2 regions of the Actinoplanes sp. NPDC023801 genome follow, and region 2 is predicted to be linked to the other one. Evidence: riboswitches for the same ligand, from Rfam matches in the RefSeq annotation. Region 2 holds a riboswitch; the other holds the start of a gene.

Region 1 (4,288 bases), on a different contig from region 2:
AGCAACGCCCGGTTGCCGGGTCCCGCAAGCAGACGCAGTGTGTGCGGCACGATGATCCCGACGAAACCGATCAGCCCCGAGACGCTGACCGCTGCCGCCGTGCCCAGCGACGCCGCGATGATCAGCAGGTACCGGCTGCGCTGCGGGTGGAGGCCCAGGCTGGTCGCCTCGGCGTCGCCGACGGTCAGGACGTCCAGCTCCCGTCGCTGCGCCAGGACGATCGCGCTGGTGATCACCGCGTACGGCAGGATCACCAGCACGTCGTGCCAACCGGCGGTGGAGAGCCGGCCCAGCAGCCACGAATAGACCTCGCGCAGCGACTCGACGTGCCGCTGCAGCAGGAACGTCTGCGCCGCCGACAGGAACGCCGACACCGCCACCCCGGCCAGGATCAGCGTCGCCGGGGAGCGGTCCCGGCCGCCGGCCGCCCCGAGCAGCCAGGTCAGTGCCACCGCACCGACCGCACCGGCGAACGCGGCAGCCGGCGTCCCGATCGGCAGGCTGGTCATGCCGTCCCCCGCGCCGGCACCCAGGACGATCGCCACTGTCACGCCCAGCCCGGCGCCGCTGGCGACCCCGAGCAGATGCGGATCGGCTAGCGGATTGCGGAACGCGCCCTGGTAGGCGGCCCCGGCCAGGGCCAGCATGCCGCCGACCAGCAGCCCCAGCACCACCCGCGGCAGCCTGAGCTGGGTGAGGATGGCGATCTCGCGTTCGGTGAGGCCGCTGTCCACCCGTACCCCGGGAAGAAGGTTGAGCATCTCCAGAGCGACGCCCCCCGGCGGCAGGGAGACCGTGCCGAAGGCAAGGCCGAGAACCATGGCAGCCAGCACCGTGACGACACCCGCGGCCAGCCACGCCGGACGCAGCCCGGCGGGCCGGCCCCGGCTCACACCAGGCACCCGGAGGCGGGCTCTCCCGGCCCCGGCATCCGGCCGGTGCGGCGGATCATGCGGGGACCTTGACCACCGCGTCGGCCACGGACTTCACCAGATCGACCGTACGGGGACCCCAGCGCGACGCGATGTCGTCGTCGAGGGCGTAGATCTGGTTCTTCGTGACCGCGGTGACCGACGACCAGCCGGCTCGGGCCTTGACCGTCGCCGGGGACTGCTGGCAGCACTTCACGTCGGCCAGGAAGATCGTGTCGGGGTTCGCCTTGACCAGCGCCTCCTGCGAGAGCTGCGGGTAACCGCCGAGCTTGCCGTCCGGGTCGGCGGAGTCCGCCACGTTGGTCATGCCGAAGAGATCGAAGACCGAGCCGATGAACGTCTTCGACGTCGCCGAGTAGAGATCCGGGCTGAGCTCGTAGTAGTAGCTCAGCGGCTTGCTCCGGGCCGGGACCGCCTTGACGATCGCGTCGATCTCGGACGCCATCCTCGTGTTCAGCGCCGTCGCGTCGGCCTGGCGGCCGGTGAGCACGCCGAGATCGGTGATCTCCTTGTAGGTCTCGTCGATGGTCGGCGCGGCCGGCGACACGAACACCGGGATCGCCAGCTTGCCCAGCTGCGCGACCAGGCCGTCGGTGTCGGCCGAGACCACCACCAGGTCGGGATCCTTGGCCGCGATCGCCTCGACGTTCGGCTTGAAACCGGACAGGTCGGTCCTCGGTGCCTCCGCCGGGAAGTTCGACTGGTCGTCGACCGCGGTGACCTGCGGTCCGGCCCCGATGGCGAAGAGCATCTCGGTGGCGGTCGGGCTCAGCGAGACGATCTTCTCGGGCCGTGCGGTGAGGGTCACGGCCCCGACCGTCACCGGGTACGCCGAGGCCGCGCTGGACGCGGAGCCGGTGACGGTGGGCTGTGACTCCTCGCCCCCACATCCGGTGAGGAACAGTGCGGTGGCCGCTATCGCAGCGGTGAACAGGCGTTTCATGGGTCCTCCTGTCGGCCGGGCTTGTGGTGCTTCGCCGACAGGGACCACGCTGGCCGCCGCCCGCGAGGCGCCCCTTCCCGAGAGCGCTGATTCGCGACCGCGTCCAGGCGACCTGGCTAGACCTCCGACGGAGGGATCACAGTTGCGGGACAGCTCCGGCTTCTCACCGGATTCGCTGCGGCGCGGTCGTTGAAACGCTAACCCACGCCGGTGCCGGAGGCCGCAGCCGCCTCAGACGATGACCCGACCGGTGACTTCGTCCGCCCTGATCACACCCCAGTGCCGGGAATCCAGCGCGGCATCCCGATTGTCACCGAGGACGTAGATCGCCCCCTCCGGAACCGTCACCGTGGTGCACTCGGTCCCGGCCACCTGGGCGTCGAGCGGCAGATATGGCTCGTCAAGCGCCGCACCGTCGCGCAGCACCTTTCCCTCACGGCACTCGACGCGATCACCGGCAACGCCGATGACGCGGCTCAACGCCCGGTAGGACGACGGCGCGTCCGGCGGCGAGAACGCCACGATGTCCCCGTGATCGATGCCGGTCACCCGGAATGCGACCTGGTCGACGATGTGCCTGCTGGTGACGGTGATTGTCGGCTCCATCGCGTGGCTCGGCACATAGTGGACCGTGACGAGCAACGGGACCGCCGCCAGAGTTGCCAGGGCCATGGCTGCCAGGCGATAGCGGGCCGGGTGCGACGAATATCTCTCCCGCAGGGCCACCCGGAGGCCGCCGAACGCCCAGCGCAGCGCCGCCCCGGTGCTCGTCACGTGATCGAACTCGGCCAGGACCGCTTCGCCCCAGGGACCGCCCCGCTCCCGGCGCCCACGGACGGCGAAACGCAGAACCCGATAGGCCACCCGTTTCATGCCGGCCTCACGATCGACACGCCCGCGGCCCGGCGTGCCGCCGGCCCGGCTGCCGCGGCGAGCCGGACCTTGGCCAGCGCGACCCCGTCACCGGTCAGCCGGTAGGTGTGGCGTGGCGGACGGCCCGGCTGATCGGAGGGCTCCCAGCCGGCCTCCAGCAGCGACTGCTCGGTGAGGCGCATGAGGATGGGGTAGAGCGTTCCGGACGCGAGGCCGGTCTCCCGGCTCAGGTCATAGCCGTAACGCCAGGCCGTCGGGTCTTTCATCAGCGCCTCGAAGAGCCGCAAGGTCTGCGGGGAGGCATGCGGGGTTCTCGGCATGGCCGAAACTCTACATAACTCGACTTACGTGCTGTCAAGAGCCCGGCATCGATGTGATGCCGGTCGGTTAGGCGTCGCGTTTGGCGTGTTCCACGATGTCCGCAGCGGTGACCCGGTCCCCCTCGGTCGCCGCGACGTCGTCACCGGCGAGCGCCGAGCGCAGACGCGATTTCTCCGCCGCCCGGCGAGCGGCGATCTCGCCGAACTGCTCCGCCGCCTCGTCCCGCCAGCGGCGCAGCAGGATCAGCGACAGACCGGACGCGGCGATGAGCGCGACCATCGCCTTGACCAGGATGTTGAGCGGCGTCGTCGGGATCAGCACGGCGAACACGATCAGAAACAGACTGAGACGGCCGAGCGCGTACTTGACGGCGGGCTTCATGTGTTCTCTCCCTCAGCCGTACCGATGGCTGAGCCACCGGAGGCCGTAGAACCAGACCAGGCAGTACACGACCGTACCGGTGACCGCGCCGGAGCCGCCGCTGACCAAGGGCGGAGCGACCTCGGCCACCAGGCCGGCCACCGTCATCCCGGCCGCGGCGCCGAAACCCGCGCCGAGACCACCCACCATGATGCGGTGCGCACCGAAGCCTTCTGCGCGGAACTCCTCGACGAACAGCCAGACGGGCAGAATCAGCACCAGCCAGCCGTTCGACTCGCCGAACCGGCCGAGGCCGGTCAGTGCCATCACCGTCTCGAAGACCAGCAGGACCGCGGCACCGACGGCCAGCCCGGCGAACGCCGAACCCAGCAGGTCGCTGATGGTCGCCAGCCGACCGCCGGCGTCTTTCTGCTGGGTCATCGGCCCACCGTCTCCCGTGTCAGGCCCAGATCTTCTGGGGCTCGCTGCGGCGCTCGGCAAGCGACGGCGCCTTCTCGTACTCGCGTACCACCTGATAACGAGTGTCCCGCTCGACGGGCTGGAAACCCGCGTCCCAGATCAGGTGAAGAAGATCGTCGCGGTGCATGGTCTGCGGTGTCCCGTACGAGTCGGCGTCGTGGGTGATCTTGTACTCCACGACCGAGCCGTCCAGGTCGTCGACACCGAAGTTCAGGGACAGCTGGGCGACCGACAGGCCGTGCATCACCCAGAAATTCTTGACGTGCGGCACGTTGTCGAACAGCAGGCGGGACACCGCGAAGGTCTTCAGCGACTCGGCCGGCGCGGCCATCGTGGTGCGTTCCTGAATCCGATTACGGACCTTGCCGTCCTTCGAGTC
Region 2 (4,288 bases):
AGCATGTCGGTGAGGCGGCGGGCGGCGTCGGCTGGGTGCCAGGTTTCGTTCCAGGGTGGTTGGCTGAAGGTGCGGGCGAACAGGGTGGCGCAGGTGTCGAGGTCGCCGGCGGTGAGGGGGCTGATCATGTGAGGAGTTTAGTGAGGTGGGTGCTGTTGGGGTCGGTGCGGTAGTCGGCGAACGGTTCGCAGGGTTGGAAGCCGAATCGCTGGTAGAGGGTGCGGGCGGGGTGGAAGAAGTCGGCGGTGCCGGTTTCCAGGTAGAGGCGTTGGTAGCCGCGGTGGCGGGCCTGTTCGATGAGGTGGGTGAGCAGGGCGGCGGCGACGCCGCGGCGTTGGGCGCGGGTGGCCGTACGCATGGATTTGATTTCTGCGTGGTGAGGGTCGAGGTGTTTGAGGGCGGCGCAGCCGAGGAGATGGTCGCCGTCGTGGGCGGTCCACATGGTGATGTCGGGGTGGCGCAGGGCGTCGAGGTCGAGGGCGTGTTTGCTTTCGGGTGGGGTGATGGCGCGCATCTGGTCGACGTGTTCCTGGAGCAGGGCGATGATGTCGGGTCCGGTGAGGTCGTCGACGGTGATGCGGAGGGTCACGGTGATCACTGTACGGTCGTGGCATGAACGGCCGGGTGATCCTGCTCAATGGGGCGTCGAGTTCGGGTAAGAGCAGTGTGGGGCGGGCGTTGTTGCCGTTGCTGGCGGATCCGTGGTTCTTCTTCCCGGTGGACGGGTTGGGGGAGATGCGGTCGACGGTGCATACGCGGGTGCTCGACGATGTCGGGGTTTATGACATGTTGACGCGGACGCGGCGGGGTTATCACCGGGCGGTGGCGGGGCTGGCGTCGGCCGGCAATGACGTGATCATGGATTATCCGTTGAGTGAGCCGTGGCGGCTGGTGGATCTGCTGGAGACGTTGCGCGGGTTCGATGTGACGCTGGTCGAGGTGCGGTGTGCGCCGGAGGAGTTGGATCGGCGGGAGTTGGCGCGCGGGGATCGGCCGGTGGGTTTGGCGCGGTCGCAGGGGTTGGTGTATGCGGTCGGTGACCGTGATGTCGTGGTGGATACGACGCGGACGGGTCCGGTGGCGTGTGCGCGGGTGATTGTGGCGGCGCTGGGCTCGCTGGTGGGTCCGAAGGCGTTCGACCGGTTGCGGGTGTCAGGCGGTCGGCAGGTGAAGGGTCCAGCGGTGGTGGTGGGTGAGGTGGGCGACGGCCAGCGGTGAGACGGTGAGCTGGTGGGGGTGGCCGGCGGGTAGTTGCAGGGCGGTGGCGAGCAGGGCCCGGATGATGGCGGGGTGGGCGACGACGGTCTGGCTGTGGCCGGTCTGGCGTGGGGAGTGCAGCCATGCGGCGGTGCGGGCGGTGATTGTGGTGTGGGATTCGCCGTCGTGGGGGCGGGCGTGCGGGTCGGTGAGCCAGTGTTCGAGGGTGGCCTGGTCGATCTGGTCGAGGGTGAGGCCGGTCCAGGTGCCGTAGCCGGGGTCGCGGAGTGCGGGTTCCTCGGCGGTGTGGTGGGCGCCGAGGAGGGTGGCGGTCTGCCGGGCGGCGCGGGACGGTGCGACGGTCCACCGGGTGTGGGGGTATCGGTGGGGTTGCAGCAGGGGTGAGTCGCGCAGGTGTGCGGTGGCGTTGCGGGCGCCGTCGTCGAGGTCGTGGTCGCCGCCGAACACTGCCTTGCGCAGGGCTGGGGTGTGTCCGGCGGCGATCAGCCGCAGTCTGGTCACGCGGTGGTGACGGTTGCCGTCTGTGGTGTGCCGGTGCGGGTGGCGAGCCGGTTCAGCAGGGCGGCGAAGGTGATGCCGAGGACGGTCCAGAGGACGGTCTGGGTGCCGAGGGACGAGATGCGGAAGTCCCAGAGCAGGGTGGCCGGGAAGTCGTCGGGGACTTCGTGGAAGGCGGGTAGCAGGGTGTAGGCGATGGTGACGACGACGAGGAAGCCGGCGGTGCCGGCGGCGGCGCGGCGCCACTGGTGGGTCTGGGTGCGGGTGGCGAGGGTGCCGGCCCAGACGGCGACCAGGCCGAGGGCGACCGCGGCGAGGTAGCCGGCGGTGCGCTGGTTGATGGTGTCGGGGTCGCCGACGGCGGGTGGGTTGGGTGGGTATTTGAGGAAGGGGATGGCGACGATGCCGAGGTAGCCGGCGGCGGCGAGGCCGAGGGCGGCGTGGGTGTCGCTGCCGGTGCGCAGGTGGCGTCGCAGGAGGGTGTAGGCGGTGGCGAGGATGCCGCCGAGGGCCAGGCCGATGAGGGCGGTGGCCAGGGGCAGGCCGACGGCGCGCTGGATGTCGCGGTCGACGAGGGGTTCGCCGGCTGTCTGCGCTGCGGGGGTGGCGGCTTCTTCGATGGCGATGGCTGCCTCGACGTGGGGTTCACCGGCGAGGTAGGCGAAGCCGCCGGCGAGCAGGCCGGCGAAGAGGCCGGCCAGCAGGCCGCGGAGCAGGAGCTGGATGTAGCCGGGCGTGGCCTGGCTCAGTGGCACGGGACACCGAGCAGGTGGCGGCCGTCGTGCATGAGTTCGTGCAGGTACATGCCGGTCTGGGAGAGGGCGCCCTGGTCGAAGGCGACGAGGTAGGCCAGCAGCAGCATCATGCCGGTGAAGCCGGCGGCGGTGGCGAGGAGTTTCGCGGAGACCGCGGGCGTGGTGAGGGTCTGTGCCTTGGACATGGTGGAGTGAACCTCCTACGGGATGACGCGTCCCGATCGATGGGGCCTGCGGCGCGTGAGCGTCCTGACTCACCGGCCCTCTGGCTGAGGGCCCGTTCACAGTGGCGCGACCGCACCGGACTCTCACCGGTTTCCCTCACACACCGCAGAATTGGCTGGTTTCAACCTAACGGCCGGGGTGGGCGGGGCACAACTGGGCGGCGGTAGCATCCACGCCGGTCGTTGTGCTGCGGGGGGTGGCGTTTTCGTGCGGTTCGTGGCGGTTGTCGTGGCCGGTGTGCTGGGTGCGGTGGTGGTGCCGGCGGCACCGGTGCGGGCGGCGCCGTGTCTGGGTCCGGGCCGGGTGGCGGCGGGGGTGCCGGTGGAGTTGAAGGCGTACGCGCCGGCGCGGCTGGCGGGTCTGGCGACCGGGGCCGGGGTGCGGGTCGCGGTGATCGATTCCGGGGTGGACGCACGGAATCCGCAGTTGAAGGGCCGGGTGCTGGCGGGCCGGGATCTGTTGCACGGTGCGGCGGACGGGCGGCGGGACTGTGTGGGGCACGGTACGGCGGTGGCCGGGATCATCGCGGGGCTGGCGGATGCGCGGACCGGGGTGCAGGGGCTGGCGCCGGGGGCGACGATCATTCCGGTCCGGGTGAGTGAGGACACGGAGCTGGACGGCCGGACGCCGGGTGGTGGGCGGCAGTCGAGTGCGGCGGCGTTCGCGGAGGCGATCACGTGGGCGGCGGGTACGGCCCGCGCGGACGTGATCAACGTCTCGCTCGTGATGCCGTCGGCGGATCCGCAGGTGCGTGCCGCGATTGCCGGGGCGGTCGAGGACGGGGTGATCGTGGTGGCGGCGGCCGGTAACGGGGGTGCTGCCGGTGGTGTGGCGTACCCGGCCGGGTATCCGGGGGTGATCGGGGTGGGTGCGGTGCGGGCGGACGGTACCGTTGCCGACTATTCGCAGCCGGGACCGCATGTGGACATTGCGGCGTTCGGTGACGGGGTGACGGTGCTGGCGCCGTTGCGGGGGCACCGGGCGGTGCAGGGGACGAGTTTCGCGGCGCCGTTCGTGTCGGCGACGGTGGCGTTGCTGCGGGAGCGGTTTCCGCGGGACAGTGCGTCGCAGTTGACGCAGCGGTTGTTGCGGTCGGCTGATCCGGCGCCGGGTGGTGCGCGCAGCAGTCAGTACGGCGCGGGGGTGCTGAATCCGTATCGGGCGTTGTCGGAGGAGGCCGGGCCGGTGGTGGCCGGGGTGGCGCGGGTGCCGGCGGTGCCGGTGGCGGCCGGTGGTGGCGGTGACTGGGAGCGCGCCGGGGTGTTCGCGGCCGGTGGTGCGGGGCTGGCGCTGCTGGCGGGTCTGGTGGCGGCGGTGGTGGCGCGGGGCCGGCGGCGGGGATGGCAGGCCGCCCACGGTCATGATCAAATGCCGGGATGATGTGGGAGGTCATCACCGAGGCGATGGGCCGGCTGTACCCGCAGGCGCAGCCGTGGCACGTGTCGTATCCGGCGGAGGGGTTCGCGTTGCGGGCGGCGTCGGCGTACCCGGCGCACGGGCACTGGCATTTCGTGTCGTACGGGCTGGGTGAGCGCTGGGGTTTCGAGTTGACGTTCCGGGTGGCCCGCGGTGCGGAGCAGCAGCCTCCGCAG

Evidence for each region. A riboswitch is a leader RNA that binds a small molecule or an ion and turns the genes downstream of it on or off. The one in region 2 is predicted to bind cobalamin.
Region 1: another riboswitch for cobalamin. It lies ahead of AB0G04_RS20835 (ABC transporter substrate-binding protein); the one in region 2 lies ahead of AB0G04_RS10735 (CbtB domain-containing protein).

What each region holds. Positions count from the first base shown of each region.
Region 1 covers NZ_JBFAAI010000011.1:69,441-73,728, reverse strand. The annotation lists gene AB0G04_RS20840 (iron ABC transporter permease) at 1-893, opposite strand, end outside; gene AB0G04_RS20835 (ABC transporter substrate-binding protein) at 949-1,875, opposite strand; cobalamin riboswitch at 1,964-2,096, opposite strand; gene lepB (signal peptidase I) at 2,107-2,748, opposite strand; gene AB0G04_RS20825 (PadR family transcriptional regulator) at 2,745-3,068, opposite strand; gene AB0G04_RS20820 (DUF4229 domain-containing protein) at 3,136-3,450, opposite strand; gene AB0G04_RS20815 (hypothetical protein) at 3,463-3,870, opposite strand; gene mqnE (aminofutalosine synthase MqnE) at 3,890-4,288, opposite strand, start outside.
Region 2 covers NZ_JBFAAI010000004.1:187,302-191,589, forward strand. The annotation lists gene AB0G04_RS10710 (GNAT family N-acetyltransferase) at 1-128, opposite strand, end outside; gene AB0G04_RS10715 (GNAT family N-acetyltransferase) at 125-589, opposite strand; gene AB0G04_RS10720 (AAA family ATPase) at 613-1,218, shown strand; gene AB0G04_RS10725 (histidine phosphatase family protein) at 1,153-1,719, opposite strand; gene AB0G04_RS10730 (CbtA family protein) at 1,716-2,471, opposite strand; gene AB0G04_RS10735 (CbtB domain-containing protein) at 2,462-2,656, opposite strand; adenosylcobalamin (AdoCbl) riboswitch at 2,665-2,818, opposite strand; gene AB0G04_RS10740 (S8 family serine peptidase) at 2,913-4,076, shown strand; gene AB0G04_RS10745 (suppressor of fused domain protein) at 4,073-4,288, shown strand, end outside.